DNA from 4 places in the Janthinobacterium woesei genome. Region 1 is predicted to be linked to each of the others. Evidence: predicted binding sites of a transcription regulator. Region 1 holds the regulator's gene; each other region holds the start of a gene.
What was found. The regulator sigma-54, encoded in region 1, starts transcription at its own class of promoters, with help from an activator protein. The targets are predictions, from matches to a motif close to TGGCANGNAANCTGCTTT.
Positions count from the first base shown of each region.

Region 2: glnA (type I glutamate--ammonia ligase) is a predicted target of sigma-54. The motif match lies at 2,158-2,175, and genes of this name have one in related genera.
Region 3: ACQ4W6_RS13785 (EDSAP-1 family PEP-CTERM protein) is a predicted target of sigma-54. The motif match lies at 2,493-2,510, and genes of this name have one in related genera.
Region 4: ACQ4W6_RS24205 (TorF family putative porin) is a predicted target of sigma-54. The motif match lies at 2,312-2,329, and genes of this name have one in related genera.

Region 1 is NZ_JBNYXW010000001.1:219,806-225,258, reverse strand. Features, by position in the region: gene hprK (HPr(Ser) kinase/phosphatase) at 1-45, shown strand, start outside; gene rapZ (RNase adapter RapZ) at 371-1,234, shown strand; gene ACQ4W6_RS01040 (hypothetical protein) at 1,235-1,432, opposite strand; gene hpf (ribosome hibernation-promoting factor, HPF/YfiA family) at 1,574-1,933, opposite strand; gene ACQ4W6_RS01030 (RNA polymerase factor sigma-54) at 2,003-3,481, opposite strand; gene lptB (LPS export ABC transporter ATP-binding protein) at 3,486-4,241, opposite strand; gene lptA (lipopolysaccharide transport periplasmic protein LptA) at 4,241-4,834, opposite strand; gene lptC (LPS export ABC transporter periplasmic protein LptC) at 4,860-5,453, opposite strand, start outside.
Region 2 is NZ_JBNYXW010000004.1:114,220-119,672, forward strand. Features, by position in the region: gene ACQ4W6_RS05360 (TAXI family TRAP transporter solute-binding subunit) at 38-1,390, shown strand; gene ACQ4W6_RS05365 (rhodanese-like domain-containing protein) at 1,426-1,887, opposite strand; gene glnA (type I glutamate--ammonia ligase) at 2,273-3,688, shown strand; gene ACQ4W6_RS05375 (DUF4124 domain-containing protein) at 3,845-4,351, shown strand; gene glnL (nitrogen regulation protein NR(II)) at 4,356-5,444, shown strand.
Region 3 is NZ_JBNYXW010000010.1:198,281-203,733, reverse strand. Features, by position in the region: gene ACQ4W6_RS13795 (nitroreductase family protein) at 1-262, shown strand, start outside; gene ACQ4W6_RS13790 (EDSAP-1 family PEP-CTERM protein) at 291-1,295, opposite strand; gene ACQ4W6_RS13785 (EDSAP-1 family PEP-CTERM protein) at 1,436-2,419, opposite strand; gene ACQ4W6_RS13780 (glycosyltransferase) at 2,609-3,778, opposite strand; gene ACQ4W6_RS13775 (hypothetical protein) at 3,986-4,153, shown strand; gene ACQ4W6_RS13770 (hypothetical protein) at 4,397-4,534, shown strand; gene ACQ4W6_RS13765 (hypothetical protein) at 4,663-5,031, shown strand; gene ACQ4W6_RS13760 (acyl-CoA thioesterase) at 5,118-5,453, shown strand, end outside.
Region 4 is NZ_JBNYXW010000025.1:54,818-60,270, forward strand. Features, by position in the region: gene ACQ4W6_RS24195 (ammonium transporter) at 1-1,099, opposite strand, end outside; gene ACQ4W6_RS24200 (P-II family nitrogen regulator) at 1,111-1,449, opposite strand; gene ACQ4W6_RS24205 (TorF family putative porin) at 1,461-2,231, opposite strand; gene ACQ4W6_RS24210 (accessory factor UbiK family protein) at 2,499-2,747, shown strand; gene ACQ4W6_RS24215 (YifB family Mg chelatase-like AAA ATPase) at 2,860-4,380, shown strand; gene ACQ4W6_RS24220 (hypothetical protein) at 4,446-4,991, shown strand; gene ACQ4W6_RS24225 (DUF1840 domain-containing protein) at 5,172-5,453, shown strand, end outside.

The DNA of each region.
Region 1 (5,453 bases):
CAGGAGTTTATGGAACGGCAACGTTTGGCGATGAGCGGTGACTAGCGTTGCAAGGAGTTCGCCCTTGCAAGGGCGAACCGTTGCGCAGGCACGAAGCAATGCTTCGTGAATCCCCTGCTACACCAACGATTAGCAATGAGCGGGGACTAGTCTGCAATGGAGTCCTCGCTTGCAAGCGAGGACCGTTGCGCAGGTGGAGAGCCATGCTCTCCGAAGTCCCTGCTACACCAACGACTCGCCATGAGTGGCGACTAGTTACTGGCGCCAATATCATAATTTTTCATAACCAACACTACAGCCTCAATTGCAATAATCTGTAAAGATAATTGCCGCAGGGGCAGAACGTCGATCTTTATTGTATGATCGGCGTATGCATATCGTCCTTATTACCGGAATATCCGGCTCCGGCAAATCCGTCGCGCTCAATGTGCTGGAAGATGCCGGCTACTATTGTGTCGACAACCTGCCGCCAGCCTTGCTGCCCAGCCTAGTGCAAACCTTGCTCGACGAAGGCACGCCACAGCTAGCCGTGGCCGTCGATGCGCGCAGCGCCGAATCGCTGGCCAGCCTGCCACACAACGTGGCCCTGCTGCGCGACCAGGGGCATGACGTGAAAGTCATGTTCCTCACAGCCACCACGCATTCGCTGGTGGCGCGTTTCTCGGAAACGCGGCGCAGCCATCCCCTGTCGCACGAATTGCGGCCAAACCAGAATCCGGCCAGCCGCCGCACCCTGATCGAGTGCATTTCGGAAGAGCGCGAGCGCCTGTCGACCATCGAACAGCTGGGCCATGTGATCGATACGTCGGAACTGAGCGCCAACAAGCTGCGTGGCTGGATCAAGGAAATCATCGCCACCGAGCGCGCGCCGCTGACCCTGTTCTTCGAATCGTTCGCCTTCAAGCTGGGCGTGCCGCTCGACGCCGATTTCGTCTTCGATGTGCGGGCCTTGCCAAATCCGTATTACGACCTGGCCCTGCGGCCACTCGACGGGCGCGACGCTCCCGTGATCGCCTTTCTCGACTCACAGCCCAGTGCACTGGAACTGCTAGCCGACATCCGCGCCTTCATCGAAAAATGGTTGCCATCGTTCAAGTCCGACAACCGCAGCTACCTGACGGTGGCCCTGGGCTGCACGGGCGGCCAGCATCGCTCGGTGTACATGGCGGAACGGCTGGCGCAGTATTTCGGCGCGAACGAAAGAGTCGTCCTTCGCCACCGCGAACGCTCCTGATTAATCGAGGTGGCGCACCAGGGTGCATTCCATGCGCAGGCAATCAGCCAGGCCCAGATGCGCACCCCGCTGCAGCAATTCCAGGGTCACCGACATCATCAGCGGCGAGCGTAGGCGCATGGCCGCCACGGAACCGGCGCCGGCGCCGAAGTGGCGGTCCAGCGCCACGCGCGCCATCTCCAGCGACAGGCAATTCAAGGCTTTCGGAGGCAGGAAAGAAGTGAGAGTGACAACATACTAGCGCCTTCGCCGCCCAGATTGCGTTCCGCAGGGCGCAAAAAAGGGCGCAGTATGTATGCGCCCTTAGTTGATCACAACTGGTTGGAAGCGGCAGGCCGTTTACACGGCGGCGACTTCGTCTTCCGAGTTGTCTGGCAGATGCTTGATCGCCTCTTTACCGTGCCCTTGCACTTTGCTTTTGTACTTCATCACTTGCCGGTCCAGCTTGTCGATCAGGGTATCGATCGCGGCGTACAGGTCTTGCGACAGGCTTTCCACGTACACAGTTTTACCACTAAGGCGCAGGTTGACTTCAGCCTTTTGGCGTTTCTCTTTCTCTTTGAGGTTGTCGACGGTCAGAATCACGGCAATATCGATGACTTGATCGAAATGACGTTTCACGCGTTCCAGTTTCGTTTGTACGTATTCACGGATGGCTGGTGTCACTTCAAGATGATGTCCGCTGATGGTGAGATTCATACACACTCCTAAAGATGATCGGGTTCGTGCGGTATCCATCGTATCCGGCCCGCAGAGGAACCGAAAAAACTACAAGCACTTACGCAGACTCACTGGCGGAATTTTCAACGCTTCCCGGTATTTGGCAACAGTCCGTCGCGCAATCACCATGCCTTGTTCTCCCAGCATGTCCGCAATCTTACTGTCGGATAAAGGATTTTTAGGGTCTTCTGCTCCTGTCAGTTGCACGATCAATGCCCGTATCGCCGTCGATGACGCCTCGCCCCCCGCTTCGGTCGCGACGTGGCTACCAAAGAAATATTTCAACTCAAACATGCCATGCGGGGTCAGCATGTACTTTTGGGTTGTTACCCGCGAGATAGTACTCTCGTGTAAACCCAGTGTATCAGCTATTTCACGGAGCACAAGGGGACGCATGGCAACGGCGCCATGCGAGAAAAAATTCTTTTGTCGTTCTACTATCGCCTGCGCCACGCGCAAGATCGTGTCGAAGCGCTGGCGCATGTTCTTGATCAGCCACTTGGCTTCCTGCAACTGTGCACCCATGGCAATTTCGCCCTTGCCCTGCTTCAACAAATTGGCATACATGGCATTCACGCGCAGGCGCGGCATGACGTCGTTGTTCAGGGTCACCTGCCAGCCATTGCGGGCGCGCTTGACGACGACGTCGGGTACCACGTAATCGGACACGTCCGAGGCGAACACGGCGCCCGGATGCGGATTGCACAGGCGAATGACCGTCTGCGCCTCGCGCAAGTCTTCATCGTCGCAATCGAGGGCTTTTTTCAGCTTGTTGAAATCGCGCTGGGCAAACCAGGCCAGGTGCTTTTCCACGATGACGAGGGCCATGCGCCGCGTCACCATGGCGATGTGCGGAAAACGCTTGATTTGCAGCGCCAGGCATTCGGATGCATTGCGCGCGCCCACGCCGGACGGATCGAAACTTTGCAGCAGGGACAGCGCCGTGCGCAGCTCGTCGACGTCGATTTCCAGCTCTTCGGGCAGGCGCGCCAGGATGTCGTCAAGCGACTCTTCCAGGTAGCCATTGTCGTCGAGCGCGTCGATGATCAGCTCGACCAGCGCGCGGTCGCGCAATTCCAGCACCGTCACGCGCATCTGCTCCATCAAGTGCTCGCGCAGGGTGCAGTGGTGGGCTTCGAGTTGCGGGCGGGAATCTTCGTCGTCGGGCGCCTTGCCGCGGCTCGCTTCGCTCCAGTCGTTGTCGCCGCCCTCCATGGCAGCCGGACTATCGCCCGCCTCGCCGTCAAACGGTTCCGCTTCGGCCGCTGCGGCAGGCGCTTCCTGGCCGGGCGGTAATGGCGGCGCTTCCGCTGGCGCGGCCGTGGAACTCAAGGCGCCATCGGACAGCAGGCGCAGCGAGCGGTCGAGCGGATCGTCGAGGCGTTCGAGCAGGGGATTGTCCGTCAACAGTTGCTCAAGCTCCTGATGCAATTCTAGGGTAGATAATTGCAACAGGCGTATCGATTGCTGCAACTGCGGCGTCAGTGCCAGGTGCTGCGAAGTGCGCAGCTGCAATGATTGTTTCATTGGCTCACATGCGGAAGTGTTCGCCCAGATAGACCCGGCGTACCGACTCGTTCGCGATGATGTCGTCGGGGCGTCCCGACGCCAGCACCGAGCCCTGGTTGATGATGTAGGCACGGTCGCAAATACCCAGCGTCTCGCGTACATTATGATCGGTGATGAGCACGCCGATATTGCGCTCCTTCAAGAAACGCACGATACGCTGGATTTCGATCACGGCGATCGGGTCGACACCGGCGAATGGTTCGTCGAGCAGCACGAAACGCGGGTCGGTGGCCAGCGCGCGGGCGATTTCCACACGGCGGCGCTCGCCACCGGACAGCGACAGTGCCTGGTTCTCGCGCAGCTTTTCAATCTGCAGGTCGGCAAGCAGCTTGTCCAGACGCTCCTCGATCTCGGCCTTCGTCAAAAGGCGGCCTTCGAAGGTCTGGATTTCCAGCACGGCGCGGATATTGTCTTCCACCGTCAGCTTGCGGAACACGGACGCTTCCTGCGGCAGGTAGGACAGGCCCATCTGCGCGCGGCGGTGGATCGGCAGGCGGGAAATATCCACGCCGCTGATATCGATGGTGCCGCCATCGGACGGCACCAGGCCAACGATCATGTAGAACGAGGTGGTCTTGCCGGCGCCGTTCGGTCCCAGCAAGCCCACCACTTCGCCGCATTCGACTTGCAGCGAGACATCATGTACGACTTGCCGCTTGCCATAGGTTTTCTGCAGCCCGCGAACGATCAGGGTGCTGCCGCAACGTGTATTGTCCATTATTTCTTTCCTGGCGCGGGCGCCGCAGGCGCTTTCTCCGCTGCGGGTGCCTTGGGCTTCGGCTGGATCACCATGCGCACGCTGCCGGCGCCCGGGGTGCTGGTGCCGCTGTCCGAATTTTCCATCTTGAACACTTCATTGCGGCTGTCATACGAAATGAAGGCGCCATTGGCCACATCGGTCACTTTCGTGCCTTCCAGGCGCGTCAGCTTGGCCTTGGAAAACAATTTGACCACTTCCGTCTTGTTGTCGTACTCCACGCGCTCCGCTTCGCCCTCGACCCACAGGTCGCCGGCGCCGTCGCGCTTCTGGCGGAACGTGGCCAGCTTGCCGGGATCGGCCCAGAAGGTGATGAACTGGTAGCCCTGCGGATCTTCCGTGATCAGGGCCCGGCCCGCCTTCATGGTCAGCGTGCCCTTGACCAGCACCACGTCGCCCGTCAGGGTCTTCGTCTGCTTGATGTCGTCGACCAGGCCGCTACGCGCCGTGACGACAGCTTCCTTCTCGGAATCGGCCTTCTCGGCATGCGCCGTGCCCATCACGCCCAGCGAGCAAACGGTCGAGAATAGGGTCAACAGCAAGATGTTCTTCATAGTATGGTTTCCTTGTTTCATTCTGTCATTTTGCCGCTGCGGCCGGGCGCGTTTTCGGCGGCAGGACGATGCGCAGCGCATTCTGTACTTCCACCACGCCGGTGGCGTTATTGGCCTTCATGCCCACACCGTTGATGCGCGAGGCACCCGTCAAGATATCGACGGGCACATCCGTTTCCATGCGCTCTTCGTCCGGAAACACCGTCAGTGCTTCCGTTTTCAAGGTCAGGCTCTGTGACTTGGGACTGGCCACGCGGTCGATCACGACCTTGCGGTGCAGTTGCAGCCGGGTATTGCCCTGGTCGATATGCGCCAGTTCCGCATTCATGTTCAGCGGCGGCATGCCGGGCGTCAGCTTGCGCACGAAAGGCTGGTCGATATCGGATGAATCGTCAGCCGGGTAATGCGTGAGCTTGGTCCCCGAGACGATATAGCTGGGCTTACCCGTCAAATCCATGCGCACCAGGCTGAAATTGGTGATGAAATAATCGGGTTCGTCCAGATTCTTGCTGGCATTGATATTCTGGTTATTCTTGTTCATCACTTCGAGCAGCCAAAAGCTGCCCAGCGCGACGACGATAGCGCCCAGCACGGTAAAAATGATGCGCCAGCGATGGGC
Region 2 (5,453 bases), on a different contig from region 1:
GGCATCGTAGCCACCCATGAAACCTATGCGCCACCACATGTCCAAAATCCTCGCGTTCAGCCGCTTTTCCGTGCGCGATTTCCTCGCCACGGCCGGCCCCACCCTGCTGCTGGTCGGCGCCTTTTGTGCGCTGGCGTACTGGCTGGTCGATCCGGCGCCGCCGCGCCAGGTGCGGCTGTCAACGGGGCAGGACAATAGCGCCTACGAAGAATTCGGCAAGAAGTACGCGGCCACGCTGGCCAAGCATGGCGTCAAGGTGGCCTTGCAGCCATCGCTGGGCTCGCAGGAAAACCTGCAGCGCCTGAATGGGGGTACGACCGATATTGCTTTCGTGCAAAGTGGCTCGACCGAACACGCGGACGCCGAACGGCATGGCTTGATTTCCCTGGGCAGCTTGTTTACGGAACCCGTCTGGCTCTTCATGCGCGAAGACAAGATGGTGACGGAATTGACGCAATTGAAGGGCATGAAGATCAACCTGGGGCCGGAAGGCACGGGCGTGCCCAGCCTGTTCCGGCAGTTGCTGTCCGTCAATGGCGTGGAAGCGAATGAACTGACGGTGAGCGATTTGCAAAACACGCCCGCCACGGTGGAACTGCTGGAAGGGCGCATCGATGGCCTGGTGTTCAGCTCGGCGCCGGAAGCGCCGCTGATCCAGATGCTGCTGCAAACGCCGGGCATCAAATTGTTTGATTTTTCGCAAGCCGAGGCTTATACGCGGCGCCTGCCTTTCCTCACGCATGTAGTCTTGCCGCGCGGTATCGTCGACCTGGGGCGCAACATCCCGGCGCAGGATTATCAGCTGATCGCGCCGACGGCCACCCTGGTGGCGCGCGAAGACTTGCATCCGGCCCTGATCGACCTGTTCGTGCAGGCTGCGGCCAGCATCCACGGCGGCACGGGCTGGTTCCAGCAGCAGGGGCAGTTTCCGTCCGCGCGCTACACGGAAATTCCCGTGGCGCCGGAAGCGCTGAAATTCTACAAGGATGGCGCGCCCGTGCTGCAGCGCTACATGAGTTTCTGGCTGGCCAATTTCTTTGACCGCATGTGGGTGCTGGTGGTGGCGCTGGGCGCGCTGATCCTGCCGCTGTCGCGCGTGGTGCCGCCCTTGTACGTGTGGCGCATCCGTTCGCGCGTGTACCGCTGGTACGGCCAGCTGCGCACCGTCGAGCAGGCGCTGGAAGACGTGCCGCAAGAGCAGCGCGCGCAAGTGTATGCGGAGCAATTGAAGCGCCTGGACCAGATCGAGGAAATGGTCAACCAGATCTCGATCCCCCTGTCGTTTGCGGACGGCCTGTATGGCTTGCGCAGCCACATCAATTTCGTGCGCAAGCGCATCTTGACCCTGATGGGCGAACACCCTGCGGCGCAGATGGGCGCGCAGGCCTGAGCGGCCAGGCTAGCCGTGTGGCGCGGTGCGGCCCCTCAGGCGCCCAGCCACGGCAAGCCCGCCTTGCACCAGCCGCCTACCTGCTTGCGGTGGCCGTCGGCATCCTTGTCGCCTTCGAAGCCTTCGAGGATGTCGAAGCAATGCGCGTAGCCGTGCTCGGTGGCCAGCTTGGCCGCATGGCGTGAACGCACGCCGGAGCGGCACAGGAACAGCAGCACCTGGTCCTTGCTTGCCAGGCTGTCCAGCTGCTGCATGAAATCAGGATTGGGCGCGCCGCCCGGATAAGTGGCCCACTGCACCGCACCATGCTGGGTATCGGCGAGGTCGGCCCGGCCGACCCAGTCGCGCTCGGCATTGGTGCGTACGTCGATCAGCTTGACTGCGCCATCAAGCTGCAGCAGTGCATACGCTTCCTGTGGCGTCACGGCGCCGGCATATGGCGTTCCCTCATTGGCGCGGCTGCGGGCGGTGTTCAGGATATCGGTGGCGGTGCTCATGGCGTCCTCGCGGAAAGTGGAAAGGTGTGGACGATTATAGTGCGCTGCTGGCGTCCTGCAAGCGCGAATGCAGGGCAGATTATGCATGCACCATAACAAGGCATTTTCTGGAAATTTCCCTTAAATGCACGATAATAGTGCGTTATTTGTTTTTTGCACTTGTATAGTGCATTCTTGATTGGGTGCAAACCGTGCGCGCAAATCGCGGGCACGAAAACTTTCACTGGGATGGACAGGCTTTTCCCCTTGCCACTGGGAGCCTTCTAAAGCTGGCATGGAATCTGCTATGATCCCTATGAGTTTTGGTGGCACGCAATGTTTGCTTCGCTTCATCAGCCCAGACGCACTAAGGTCGGCTCACCCCACATTCATTTAGGAGATACGCATGGCAATGACAGCCGCAGAAGTCTTGAAGATGGTAGAAGAGAACGAAGTCAAATTCGTTGATTTCCGCTTTGCCGATACCCGTGGTAAAGAGCAGCACGTGACGGTTCCCGTGTCGCACTTCGACATGGACAAATTTGAATCGGGCCATGCCTTTGATGGCTCCTCGATCGCTGGTTGGAAAGGTATTGAAGCCTCCGACATGATTTTGCTGCCGGATCCAAACACGGCCAATATCGACCCGTTCATGGAAGAAACGACCCTGTTCATGCAGTGCGACGTGATCGAACCGTCGGACGGCAAGGGCTACGACCGCGACCCGCGCTCGATCGCGAAACGCGCAGAAGCCTACCTGAAATCGTCGGGCATGGGCGACACCGCCTACTTCGGCCCAGAGCCAGAATTCTTCATCTTCGACAGCGTGCGCTGGAAGATCGACATGTCGGGCTGCTTCGTCAAGATCGGTTCGGACGAAGGTGCATGGTCGACCGGCAAGGACATCGAAGGCGGCAACAGCGGCCATCGTCCTACCGTCAAGGGCGGCTACTTCCCAGTGCCACCAGTGGACAGCTTCCAGGACATGCGTTCGGAAATGTGCCTGATTCTGGAATCGCTGGGCATCCCGGTTGAGGTACATCATCACGAAGTCGCTGGCGCAGGCCAGAATGAAATCGGCACCCGCTTCTCGACCCTGGTCGAGCGCGCCGACTGGACGCAAAACCTGAAATACGTGGTGTGGAACGTGGCGCACAGCTATGGCAAGACCGCTACCTTCATGCCAAAACCTATCGTTGGCGACAACGGTTCGGGCATGCACGTGCATCAATCCGTATGGAAAGATGGCAAAAACCTGTTCGCTGGCGACGGCTATGCCGGTTTGTCCGATTTCGCCCTGTACTACATCGGCGGCATCATCAAGCACGCCAAGGCACTGAACGCGATCACCAACCCGGGCACCAACTCGTACAAGCGTCTGGTACCAGGCTACGAAGCGCCAGTGAAACTGGCGTACTCGGCGAAAAACCGTTCCGCCTCGATCCGTATTCCGCACGTTGCCAATCCAAAAGGCCGCCGCGTGGAAGCGCGTTTCCCGGATCCACTGGCCAACCCGTACCTGTGCTTTGCTGCACTGCTGATGGCTGGCCTGGACGGCGTTGCCAACAAGATCCATCCGGGCGAAGCTGCCTCGAAAGATCTGTACCATCTGCCTCCAGAGGAAGATGCACTGATCCCTACCGTGTGCGCTTCGCTGGAAGAAGCACTCGACGCGCTGGACAAGGACCGCGAGTTCCTGACCCGTGGCGGCGTGTTCAGCGATTCGATGATCGATGCCTACCTGGAACTGAAAATGCAGGACGTACAGCGCATGCGCATGACCACGCATCCTGCCGAGTTCGACATGTACTACTCGCTGTAATGGCGCCATGCCGGCAACTTGCCGGTAGTAAATAAAAAACGCGGGTGAGGCGATGGTCTTGCCCGCGTTTTTTTATGCTGTACGCCAATGCGGCGCCAGTGCGCTGTTGTATAGTCGGCGCAGGATCGTTGCGGCAAGAGCCGGCAGGAGTTGAGATTGACCAAGCATTACAGAATGGCGCTGATGGCAGGATTGCTGGGCGCGGCAGCGCAGGCGCACGGGCAGCTGTATGTCTGCGCCGATGCACAGGGACACAAGACGTACACGGACAAGCGCGCCGGCAGCCATTGCCAGCTGCTCGACTTGCCCGGCGCCATGACGGAACCACCGCGCAAGACGGCGCCGCTGGCCGGTGCGCCCTTGCGTCCCGCCATGCAGGCGGCCACGGCGGCGCCTGCCGCAGGCGCGTTTCCCCGGGTCGATGGCGCCGAGCAGCGCGCGCGCGACCTGGACCGGCGCCAGATTTTGCAGGATGAATTACGCAGCGAAGAGCTGAAGCTGGCGGCGCAGCGCCTGGAATTGAATGCAGGCCAGCCTGAACGCCAGGGCAACGAACGCAACTACGCCAAGTACCAGGAACGCGTGGTGCAGTTGAAAGACAATATTAGCCGGACGCAGCAGAACGTCGAGGCCCTGAAACGCGAAATCGCGAATATTCGGTAATCATATGACCCCAGATAACCATTCCAGCCGTCCCGCCCACCTGGCCGGCCTTGATTTGCTGGCCTCGGCCGTGATCTTGCTCGACGGTGACGGGCGCATCAGCTATGCCAACGCGGCGGCGGAAAACCTGCTGGAAAGCTCGTTGAAAGCCTTGTCGCGGCAAAAGCTGACGGCCTTGTTCCTCAATCCCGAGGAATTGGCCGGCATCTGCGCGCAGGCGCTTGAACATAAATTTTCAGACTTGCGCCAGGACCTGAGCCTGGAACGGCCGGGGCGCGATCCGCTGCGCGTGCATAGCATCATCAGCGCCCTAGACGCGCCGCCCGACAGCGTGCTGATCGAGCTGCGCGAAAACGTGCAGCAATTAAAGCTCGACCGCGAGGAACGCATACTCGACCAGAGCCAGGTCAACAAGGAGCTGATCCGCAACCTGGCGCATGAAATCAAGAATCCGCTGGGCGGCATCCGTGGCGCGGCGCAGCTGCTGGAGCTGGAATTGCCGGCGCTGCACCTGAGCGAGCTGCGCGAATACACGCAAGTCATCATCAAGGAAGCGGACCGCCTGCAAACGCTGGTCGACCGCCTGCTGGCGCCGCACCGCCGGCCGCACATCGTCGGCGACGTGAATATCCACGAAGTGTGCGAACGCGTGCGCAGCCTGATCCTGGCCGAGTTTCCCAGCGGACTGACCATTTCGCGCGATTACGACGCCTCGATTCCTGAGTTTCGCGGCGACAAGGAGCAATTGATACAGACCGTCCTGAATATCGCGCACAACGCGGCGCAAGCCCTGGCCGAGCGCATCGAGGCGGGCGACGCCGAGCTGATTTTCAAGACGCGCGTGGCGCGCCAGGTGACTCTGGCCAAGGTGCGTTACAACCTGGCATTAGACTTGCATATCATTGACAATGGACCGGGCATCGCACCGCAGATCCGCGACCGAATTTTCTACCCGCTGGTGTCGGGCAGGGAAGGCGGCAGTGGTTTGGGGCTGACCTTGGCGCAAACCTTCGTGCAACAGCACCTGGGCGTGATCGAGTGCGAAAGCCGGCCTGGATACACCGATTTCAGGATCGTTTTACCCTTGCCATAAGCGAGGGAG
Region 3 (5,453 bases), on a different contig from region 1:
GCAGCTGGGCCTGCAATTGCAGCCGGAACTGACGCCGCTGATCTTTGCCCGCTACGTGCGCGAACGGCGCGCCTTTTCGCGCACCGACGGCCTGCAGGAGCTGGCGCAGGAACTGGCGGCGCAGTGCCAGGCCGTGCTGGGCGCGGCGGCGGCCGGGCGGGCCGTGTTTCTCGGGCGCATCGGTGCCGGTCCGCCGGCCCTGGCGCGCTCCTTGCGCCGCCCGCTGCAAGACTTGCTCTTGGCGACGGCGACGCGGCAATGAAGCTGCGCGGCATTGATTCGCGGGTACGTCAGCGCCGCCGCGCCAGGCTCAGCAGCATGGCCAGGCCCGCCGCCAGCAGCGGCAGGGTGCCCGGTAGCGGCACCGGCGTGGCGGCCGGCACGTAAGCCAGTTTGGAACTGTTGAGCATGTTCAATACCAGCGCATAGCTGCCAGCGACGAGGTTGCCGGTGACGGCGCCATACTGCCCGCCGCAGAGCGTGCCGATGCCCGTGCCGCCGGGCGCGCCGCAGCCGCTGGGGTCGTATGTCAGCACGCTGCCGCTGGTGAGCGGCGTTTGCGCGTAGCCCGTATTGAGGCTGAGGTCGTCTGCCAGTTCGCTGCCACCGAGGATGCCCGAGCCGAGGCTGCCGTCGGGCGTCCAGTTGAAGACGATCCGACCATTTTCATCGACGATGGTGAAGGTGAGCGCCAAATTCGTGGTGGCAGATGACCCCGTTCCGGCGAGGGCATCGAGGTACAGTTGCATGAAGGGCAGGGCCTGGAACTGGAAGGCCAGGGTCGCGCCCGGTTCGCCGACGCGGAAATTGACGGCTAGGGCGGTGGTCGAGCCGTTGCGCCCCGACGCGCCGGCGCTGCCGTTGCCCGTCAAAAAGGTTTCCGCCGCGTTGACCGTGTGCGTGCTGGTCGAGCCGGGCGGGAAGGGCGGAATTTGCGAGGTGATGATCTGCGCCTCGCCGCGTGCGTACGCTGCATTGCCCATGCCTTGCTGTGTAAAATCATTTTGCCCCTTGCTGACGGCGCCGCGCGTCGCTTGCGGCGCGTCAATCTCGTTGCCGCCACCCTGGATGACGTTGCTGCCGTTGAGGGTGGCGGTGGTGTGCGACAGGTCGATGTTGCTCAGCACGGTGGCCGAGCCCGTGGGATTGCTGATGACCAGGCCAAAGACGCTCGTGTACGCATAGCCATACGCGGCAGCGTTGGCAGCGCCGCTACTTGCCAGCGACAGCAAACCCAGCAAGCTCAGCAAGCTCAGCAGGGCCATTGGTCGCCGTGTGCAAGAAAAATTATTCATGGACATCCTCCTCTCCTGATCGTGCTGCGGCGCTGCGGCCGGCGGCAAATGCCGGCTGCGCTGTAAGGAACGCCGACACGCTTGCAGCGTAAAAAAGGCGAGGAGACTTCCCTCGCCTGTGCATCCCCCTGTGGCATGCTTCAGCTGCTGACCTTCCGGCGGCTGGCATAGCCCAGCCCTGCCAGGCCCAGGCCCAGTAGTGCCAGGGTGCCTGGTTCCGGCGCCGCTGCCTGTTTCACCAGGTCCACGCTTTCCACCGCGTTCAGGGTCAGCGTGTAGTTGCCGGCCGCCAAGGTATTGCTGACGGCGCTGAAGTCGCTGCCGCAAGCGGTGCCCACGCCCGTACCCGCAGGCGTGCCGCAACCAGAGGGATCGTAGGTGAACAGATTGCCGCGCGTGAGGAAGTTTGTCGCCAGGCTGGTGTTCAGGCTGGCGTCATCGACCGACTCCGTGCCCCCCGAGATGCCCGAGTTGACCACGCCATCGGGTGTCCAGTTGAACACCGTCGCGCCGGTCGCATTGGTGATGGTGAAGGTGACCACCAGGTTGGCCGTCGCCGAGGACGCGGTGCCCACCGTGCTTTGCAGGAAGACTTGCATGAATGGCGAGGCCAGGAAGTCAAAGCTCAGGGTCGCCGTGGGTGAGCCGACGATGAAATCGACGGAAAAGCCCGTGGTCGAGCCATTGCGCCCGGACGCATCGGCTGTGCCGGATGGCCCGTCGAGGTGGGCTTCTGCCACGTTGACTGCCTGCGTGGAGGTCGAGCCCGCTGGAAATGCGGGAAACTGCGTGCTGACGATCTGCGCGTCGCCGCGCGAATAGTCGCCCAGCGGTCCTTGCTGCGTGAAGTCGTTCTGGCCCTTGGTGACGGCGCCGACATTGGCGCGCGGGGCATCGAGCGAGCCAGCGCCGCCCTGGATGACGCTCACGCCGTTCAGGGTCGCCGTGCTGCGCGAAATGGTGGTGCTGTTGGCTACCGTGATCTGGCCCGTTGGCACGGCGATCACCAAGCCAAAGATGTTGTTGTAGGAATAGCCGTAGGCGCCCGCCTGTGCGCTGCCGGCGGCGCACAGCATGGCCAGTGCCGCAGCTGCCGGGACCAATTTTAAATGAGACAGTTTCATTTTGCTTACCTCGTGGTTGAGTGGGGCAGGAAGTCTTGCCTGAGTCCTGTGGGCAGGTGCTCATGGCCAGTACTAAGCGACTTCCATGCCAACGTATGAGGTTCTTTTGAAATCAAGGACTTGGCGTGCTTTTGTTGACGTGCTGCAGGGCCAAGCCGGCGTGCTGTAAGAAAAACCGACGCCGCGCTGTCAAGGCTGGCCGCCGTGCGGCGCAGGCGACAACAGCGCTTGCATATGCGCCTGCAGGCGCTGCCCCGGCACGTAGTGGCAAAATGCCGCCATCAGTTGCTGCGCCGCCAGCCTGGCCTGGCCATCGTCCAGCATCCGCATGGCGGCATGGCGCAGGGCCGCTTCGCGGAAGCGGTCGGCGCGCAGCAGCAGGCCGGCGCCGGCGCCCACGATGCCGTGCATGTTGAGGAACTGGTCGAGGTTGCCAGCGATGCCGATCACGGGCACGCCTGCCGTCAGCGCTTGCTGGCTGGTGGGGCTGCCGCCGTTGCAAATGACCAGGCTGGCGCGCCGCGCGGCTGCGTCGCCCGACAAGAAGGTGGCCACGAAGGCATTCGGCGGCACGGTATCGACGCGGATGGTGCCGGCCGTGGCCGCCAGCACGGTGACGGGCAGCGGCGCCAGCGCGCGCAACACGCGGGGCAGCAGCTGGCCCTGGCCGGAACTGCCCAGGGTGACATAGATGATGGGGCGCCCACTGCTCAGTTCTGGGCGCAGCCACCAGTCCGGCAGCTCGACGGGCGGAGCCCAGATGACGGCGCCCAGGTAGTCATGCGTGGGCGGCATGGCCTGCGGTGGGAACAGTTGCGGGATATCTGCATACAGCGTGCGGTCGGCATCCGTATAGATGCGGCGCAGGTCGCCGCCCAGCGACGGCAAGCCATGGCGGCGGCGCACGCGGTTCAGGGGCACGGCATGCGAGGCGAAGGCCAGCGGGCGGATCAGACGAAACAGGGGATTGGCCAGCCAGATGGGCAGCACGCCCGTCAGGGGCAGGCTGGGCACCGTGTAATGCTGGCGCACGTGGGGGCTCCAGTAAGCATTGCTGACGGCAATGTAGGCAATGCCCTGCAGGCGCGCACTGATGGACAGCGACAGGCGAAAGTCGCCGATCACGAGATCGGGCTGGACGGCCTTGAGCAGGTGCAGGTCGTCTTCCACATATGCCTGCAAGGTGCTTTCCGTGTAGACAGGCTTGCCCTTGGCCAAGGCTTGCAGGAATTGCTGCGATGAAATGCTGTCGATGCGCCAGCGCCGGAAGGACGTTTGCTTGAAACAAAAGTCGTAGCCGTCGGCGCAGGCAAAATGCACGTCGTACAACTCCTCGGCCAGGCCTTGTGCCAGACTCAACGGGCGCCCGACATGGGCCAGTGTTACGGCCTCGGCCATAAAAAGAATTTTTGTGCGCGCCATCGGTGAGGGAGTTCCTGCGCTCCTGGTTAATTGGATGCTTCAGATATTGGATTGGCGTTGAAGCGTTTAGTTCCCGCAGCATGGCGCCACTGCCGGGCGCCAGGATTTGCGCGCATCGTCTACAGTGGAGCCAAGGAGGCCACCATGCATTCACTGTTCCAACTTGCGCGCGCGCACAGCACGCCCGAACCCGATATTGCACCACCGCCGGAAGGCGATCCGCTGACGCCGCCGCCAGGCCAGCCGCCGTACATCGATCCCGTGCCGGTCGAGGAACCGACGCCGCCGCCGCCGCCCGTGAAAATGGCGTGAGCACAAGCTGGCAAGGTTTGCTGCGCGGCTTTGCATGCCGCGCAGCTGCCGTGCGCAGAGTTTATTTTTGGTCGGAAATAGAATGCGTAGGCGGCCTGATCGCCACGCCAAATAAACAACAAAAAAACTAATAAATATTGCCTCATGGATAGAAAACAAGTGCTGACTGCCGAGTGTCATGCAGCCGTCACGATTCTGTTCTTATAATGAGACATCATAAAAATTATTGTTCGGGAGACCATCATGGGCAATTCCTTGCATAACAAAATTTACCTGGGCCGGCGCCCTGTGATCACCAGCAAAAAACTGGTGACGCTGGCGCTGGCAGGCGCCGTGGCTGGCTGCGGCCTGGCCTGGTTGCTGCTGCGCAGCTATAAATAAGCGCGCGTCTGGCGCATTTCAGCACGCCGTCCGTGGGGCGGACGGCGGTGGATTCACGTTGCCTGTTGCCGATGCGCAGCGGGACGCGTACCATGGGGGCCGAACACCTGGCCTTTTATGGAAGAGTAATGAAGAACGAGAAATTAACGACCGATGAATATGACGCGCTGGAGCAAGTTGCACGCGGCATCAAGACCGAGCGCCCCAGCGCTTGCGTTGCCCGCAACGCCAAGCGCCTGTCTGGCCTGAAGCTGCTCAGCTATGCCCGCGATGGACGCCTGTCCATCACCGAGAAGGCGCAGCAACTGCTGTTCGTGCGCCGCTGCATCATGGGTTTGCGCGCCGTGGCCGCCGACCCGCTGGTCAAACTGGACACGGACGTGGCCTATTTCCTGGGCAAGAAAGCCCACATCGTGGCGCGCGCCGAAGGCGAGGGACACGACATTTCCGACAAGGGCCGCGACTCGCTGGCCGATATCGATACTCTGGGCCTGTAAGGCCTGCAACCGGCCCCTGGGGCCGGTTTTCACATCCCCTCATGTATTTTACAACATCCCCTTTGGAGAACACTTTGGACAGCGCGATGAACTGGTCGGCCCACGAACTGACGATGACGGTCTTGATGACGCCCGATATGGCCAACTTTTCCGGCAACGTGCACGGCGGCACTATCCTGAAATACCTCGATAGCGTCGCCTATGCCTGCGCCAGCCGCTATTCGGGCAGCTATGTGGTGACCCTGTCGGTGGACCAGGTGATGTTCCTGCAGCCGATCCACGTGGGCGAGCTGGTGACGTTCCTGGCCTCGATCAATTACACGGGCACGACTTCGATGGAAGTGGGTATCCGCGTGGTGACGGAAAATATCCAGCAACGCCTGGTGCGTCACGCCAACAGCTGCTACTTCACCATGGTGGCG
Region 4 (5,453 bases), on a different contig from region 1:
CGAGCATGGAAGGCTTGCCCTTGCTGATCCACTCGCCAAACACCCACGACAGGGTCGCAGCCGCCGTGGCCAGCATGGTATTGATGAAAGCCAACGCCGCCACGTCGCCCGCTTCCATCGAGGAACCGGCATTGAAACCGAACCAGCCTACCCACAGCAGGGAAGCGCCGATCATGGTCATCGTCAGCGAATGCGGCGCCATCGATTCACGGCCGTAGCCGACGCGCTTGCCGATCATGATCGCGCCCACCAGGCCGGCGATAGCGGCATTGATGTGCACCACGGTGCCGCCGGCGAAGTCCAGCGCGCCTTTTTGCCAGATCCAGCCAGCCTTGGCCGCTTCGGTAGCGGCGGTGGCCGCGTCCGTAATCAGATCAGGACCGGTCCAGAACCAGACCATGTGGGCCGCTGGCAGGTAGGCAAACGTGAACCACAGCACGATGAAGGCCAGCACGGCGGAAAACTTGGCGCGTTCGGCAAAGGCGCCGACGATCAGCGAGCAGGTAATCGCGGCAAACGTGCCCTGGAAGGCGACAAACACGAATTCGGGAATGACGACGCCTTTGCTGAAAGTAGCGGCGGCGGCGAACGTGCCCTTGGCCGGATCCCATATGCCATTCAGGAAGAGGCGGTCGAAGCCACCAAAGAAGGCGGTTTTTTCCGTGAAGGCGACCGAGTAGCCATAAATGCACCACAGCACCACTACCAGCGAAAACACCATGAACACTTGCATCAGTACCGACAGCATGTTCTTCGAGCGCACCAGGCCGCCGTAGAACAGGGCCAGGCCGGGGATCGTCATCAGGATCACCAGCACGGTGCAGATCATCATGAAGCTGGTGTCGCCCTTGTTGGCGACGGGCGCGGCCGTTGATGGGGCCGCAGCGGCGGCAGTTGGTGCGACAGCAGGAGCGGCAGCATCCGGCGCGAGCGTCACGGCAGGAGCAGCAGCATCCGGAGCGAGCGTCACGGCAGGCGTGGCAACAGCCATCTCCACGGCTTCCGGCTTGGCCGGCGCATCGGCAAAACTAGGCGCGGCAACGCCAAACGCACACAGACAGGCAAACCCAGCTAGCAATTTTGTTATATTTTTACGCATCAATATTCCCCTTAGAGCGCTTCGTTGCCGGTTTCACCGGTACGGATGCGGATGACTTGTTCCAGGTTGTACACAAAAATCTTGCCATCACCGATTTTACCGGTACGCGCGGCGCCTTCGATCGCTTCAATGGCCTGGTCGACGATGGCGTCGTCGACAGCCGCTTCGATCTTGGTTTTTGGCAGGAAATCGACAACATACTCGGCGCCACGGTAGAGTTCCGTGTGGCCTTTCTGACGGCCGAAACCTTTGACTTCGGTAACGGTAATCCCTTGCACATTGATAGCCGACAAGGCTTCACGCACTTCGTCCAGTTTGAACGGTTTAATGATTGCAGTAATCATTTTCATGGCAGTCTCGCTTAAAAGGTTTTAGAAACAGTCAATACGAAGCCAAGTTTCGCCAGATTCTTGCCGTTAGGCGCCAGCGACGTGATGTCGGCCCGGACGGCGGCCAGAGACACGGTGGCGATGCCGGGGAAATCCTTGGTTACGCCCAGTTTGTAGTCGTAATAGCTGAGCGATTCATTATGCTTGACGCTTTGATGGCCCACATGCAGGTTGAAGGTGTAATCGTCGTACAGGGGTATATTCAGGCCGGCGTCGATGTAGCCGCTGTTTTTGCTGTCAGCCACGCCGAACAGATTGGTCGTCGAGTGCGAATACTTGATGTAGGCGGGGCCGAAACCGACCTGGCCATACAACTCGAAGGTATTGGCATTCGTGCTCAGGCCATTCGATGGGTAGAAGTAATACAGGCCGCCCACATCGTAAGTGATCCCCGGTGCAAATTCGCCGCGCTTGCCGCCGTAGACATCCCATTCCAGGTTGGTATCGCCGCCGCCGTCCTTGATCCATTTGATGCTCGACAGCCAGGTGCCCACATACAGACCGGTAGGATTATGGGTATAGTCGGCGCCGCCGCTGATCGCTGGCTTGAGGCGGGTTTGCGACACGCCACGGTAGCGGTAGTCGCTGGTCAGCGCCACGTTATAGCTCACCACATTATCGGGTACCGCTTCGACGGCAGCCGGTGCCGCCACTGCCTCCTGGGCCATGGCGCCGGAGCTCCAGGCCGTCATGGCCAGTGTCAACGCTGCAGCTAAAGTCATGTTCTTGGACAGATTCTTCATGGCGATTCCCTTTTATTGAACTTTTAAAGCGGTTGAGGTTTAAAATCTTGGCTGGAGATCACAAAGCGTTCATAGCTTCTTTAGCAGAATGCGTGCCAGCTCTCAGCCACCTTGACAGGTGCATTTCCGCCCATACATACCCTGCAAGCCTCTGGACATGCGGCAAGGAACTGCTGGAGAGTGATGAACCGCCCAGATTCGCACCAGATTAACGCCGCTGTGCACCGCAATGGTGCGATGCACAGGCTGCACCATAAAGGACTTACCATGGACATGAATACCTTCTTTAACGACTTGCAAGGCAAGATCCATCAAGCCATTGAAAACTCGCCCGCCAAGGATATCGAGAAGAACGTGAAATCGATGATGACCCAGGGCTTCGCCCGTCTGGACTTGGTCACGCGCGAAGAATTTGATATCCAGGCACAAGTGCTGGCCAAGACGCGCGCGAAACTGGACGCACTGGAATTGCGCCTGATCGAACTGGAAACGCGTTTGAACGACCCAAAAGCGTAAGAACATCACCTGCAGGGCGCCGTTATCGGCGCTCTTGCTGGCCTATCTCAAGCCTCGGGCTGCTCCGGCGGCTAGACTGAACCTGTCCGCGCCCGCGGTGCAGGGGAAACTCATGAGCCTGGCAGTCCTGAAAAGCCGCGCCTTGGCCGGCATGGAGGCGCCCGAGGTAAGTGTCGAAGTCCACCTTGCCAACGGCCTGCCTTCTTTTACAATTGTTGGCCTGCCGGATACGGAAGTGAAAGAATCGCGCGACCGCGTGCGCGCCGCGCTGCAAAACTGCGGCTTTGAGATGCCTGCGCGGCGCATCACCGTCAACCTGGCCCCGGCAGATTTACCCAAGGAATCGGGCCGTTTCGACCTGCCCATAGCGCTGGGCATCCTGGCCGCATCCGGTCAATTGCCCGGCGACCAGTTACACCACTACGAATTTGCGGGCGAACTGTCGCTATCGGGGCAGTTGCGTCCCATTCGCGGCGCCCTGGCCATGACGTTTGCCATGCAGCGCAGCAAGACCGGCGCACCGCGCGCCTTCATCCTGCCACACGCGAATGCCGACGAGGCCGCTTTGGTCAGCGAAGCCAGCATCTACCCGGCGCACACCTTGCTCGAGGTCTGTGCGCATTTCGCCGCACGCGCCAGCCAGACAATGCTGCAGCGTCACCAGCCGATGCTGCCGGCGCCCATTTTCCCGTATCCGGATTTTTCCGATGTGCAGGGACAACAACAAGCGCGGCGCGCGCTGGAAGTCGCAGCCGCGGGCGGACATAACGTCTTGATGGTGGGCCCGCCTGGCGCGGGCAAGACTATGCTGGCCAGCCGTTTTCCCGGCGTGCTGCCACCGATGAGCGACGAAGAAGCGCTGGAATCGGCTGCCGTCCACTCACTGGGCGGCAATTTCAAGGTGGAACACTGGAAACGGCGCCCTTACCGCGCCCCGCACCAGACCGCCTCCGGCGTGGCGCTGGTGGGCGGAGGCAATGTCCCACGGCCTGGTGAAATCTCGCTGGCGCACTGCGGCGTACTGTTTCTCGATGAAATCGCCGAATTTGACCGCCGGGTGCTCGATGTCTTGCGCCAGCCCATGGAGTCGGGCGTCATCAGCATCTCGCGTGCGGCCCGCCAGGCTGAATTTCCCGCCCGCTTCCAGCTGATCGCCGCAATGAACCCCTGCCCCTGCGGTTATCTGGGGCATGCTTCGGGCCGCTGCCGCTGCACGCCGGACGCCGTGCTGCGCTATCACAGCCGTTTATCCGGACCGTTACTTGACCGCATAGACCTGCAAATCGAAGTTGCTGCCATGCCACCGGCGTCGTTGGGCCGGCAAGCGGATGCAGGCGAAACCACGCAGCGTATCGCCGTGCGGGTAGCGGCCGCCTTCGCCTTGCAGCTGGTGCGCCAGGGCAAATCGAACCAGCGCCTGAACAACACGGAAATCGAACAGCATTGCCGTCTGGAACAACATGGCGAACACCTCTTGCACAGTGCAATGCTGCGCCTGCACTGGTCGGCGCGCACTTATCACCGGGTACTGCGCGTGGCCCGCAGCATCGCCGACCTGGCAGGCAGTGCCGCCATCACGCACCCGCATATTGCCGAAGCGATTCAATACCGGCGTGTGCTGCGAGAAATGTAAACGTCCGCGTGTCGCCTCGCACGCACGCGATTGCGCATGACGGGCGGCGCTGCTACCATCTGTTGATGAAAAAATCATCACTTGTCTTCTTTTTGGCGACTTTTGCGACTGCCAGCGTGCTATCGGCTTGCAGCCCTCAATTTGACTGGCGCGACTATCGTAGCCCCGACGCCCAGTTCACGGCCCTGTTTCCAGGCAAGCCTGCCGTACTGACGCGCGAAATCGACCTTGATGGCAAGAAAGTCAGCCTGACCATGACGGCCAGCGAAGTCGACGGCAACACCTTCGCCATCGGCAATGCCACCCTCGATAGCGCGGAACAGGCGCAAGCGGCCCTGCCCGCCATGAAGACAGCGTTACTCAAGAATATCAATGGCAGCGTGCGCAGCGAAAAAACTGCCGCGGCCGCCCGCAGCAGCTCGGCCGGCACGCGCCAACGCAGCACGTTGAGCATCGAGGCGACGGGCACGCAGCAAGGCAAGCCCGTCTTGCTGGTCGGGCGTTTTGTGGCGCAGGATAAACACATCGTCCAGATCATCATTCTGGGCAAAGAAAACAAGCTGTCGCGTGAAACCATCGATACCTTCATGGACTCCGTCAAGCTGGACTGAAACTTAACGGCCGCTTAAACAATCACGTTTGCGCCAGGCCGGCCCTTGCAAATAGGTGTGTTGTCCAACAGATGACCCTATCCGGCTTGCAAATAGGCAATCCGGGCAATCGGACGGCCTGTGCGACATTTCAAGTCGTGATATTGTTTCGACACTAACAACAAGTTTCAGAAAGCGCTTATGTTGATCTCATTCAAATCCAAATCCTCCCCTCCCGTATTGATGTACCAGGAACATGCCCAGCGCATCCTCGACATCCTGCACAAGAGTCCGGCCCGCGGTGTCATTACGTCAGCGGAAGCGGGCGAAGCCCTGGCGCTACTGGAAAAAGAAGTGGCGGAGAGCAAGTTGCATCCGGAAACTGACATCGAACACGATGCGCATACGCCGGAAACGCTGGAAGATGGCGAAACGGGCGCGCATGCGCGTGAGCAAAAGGTCCATTTTTCGCAGCGTGCCTTT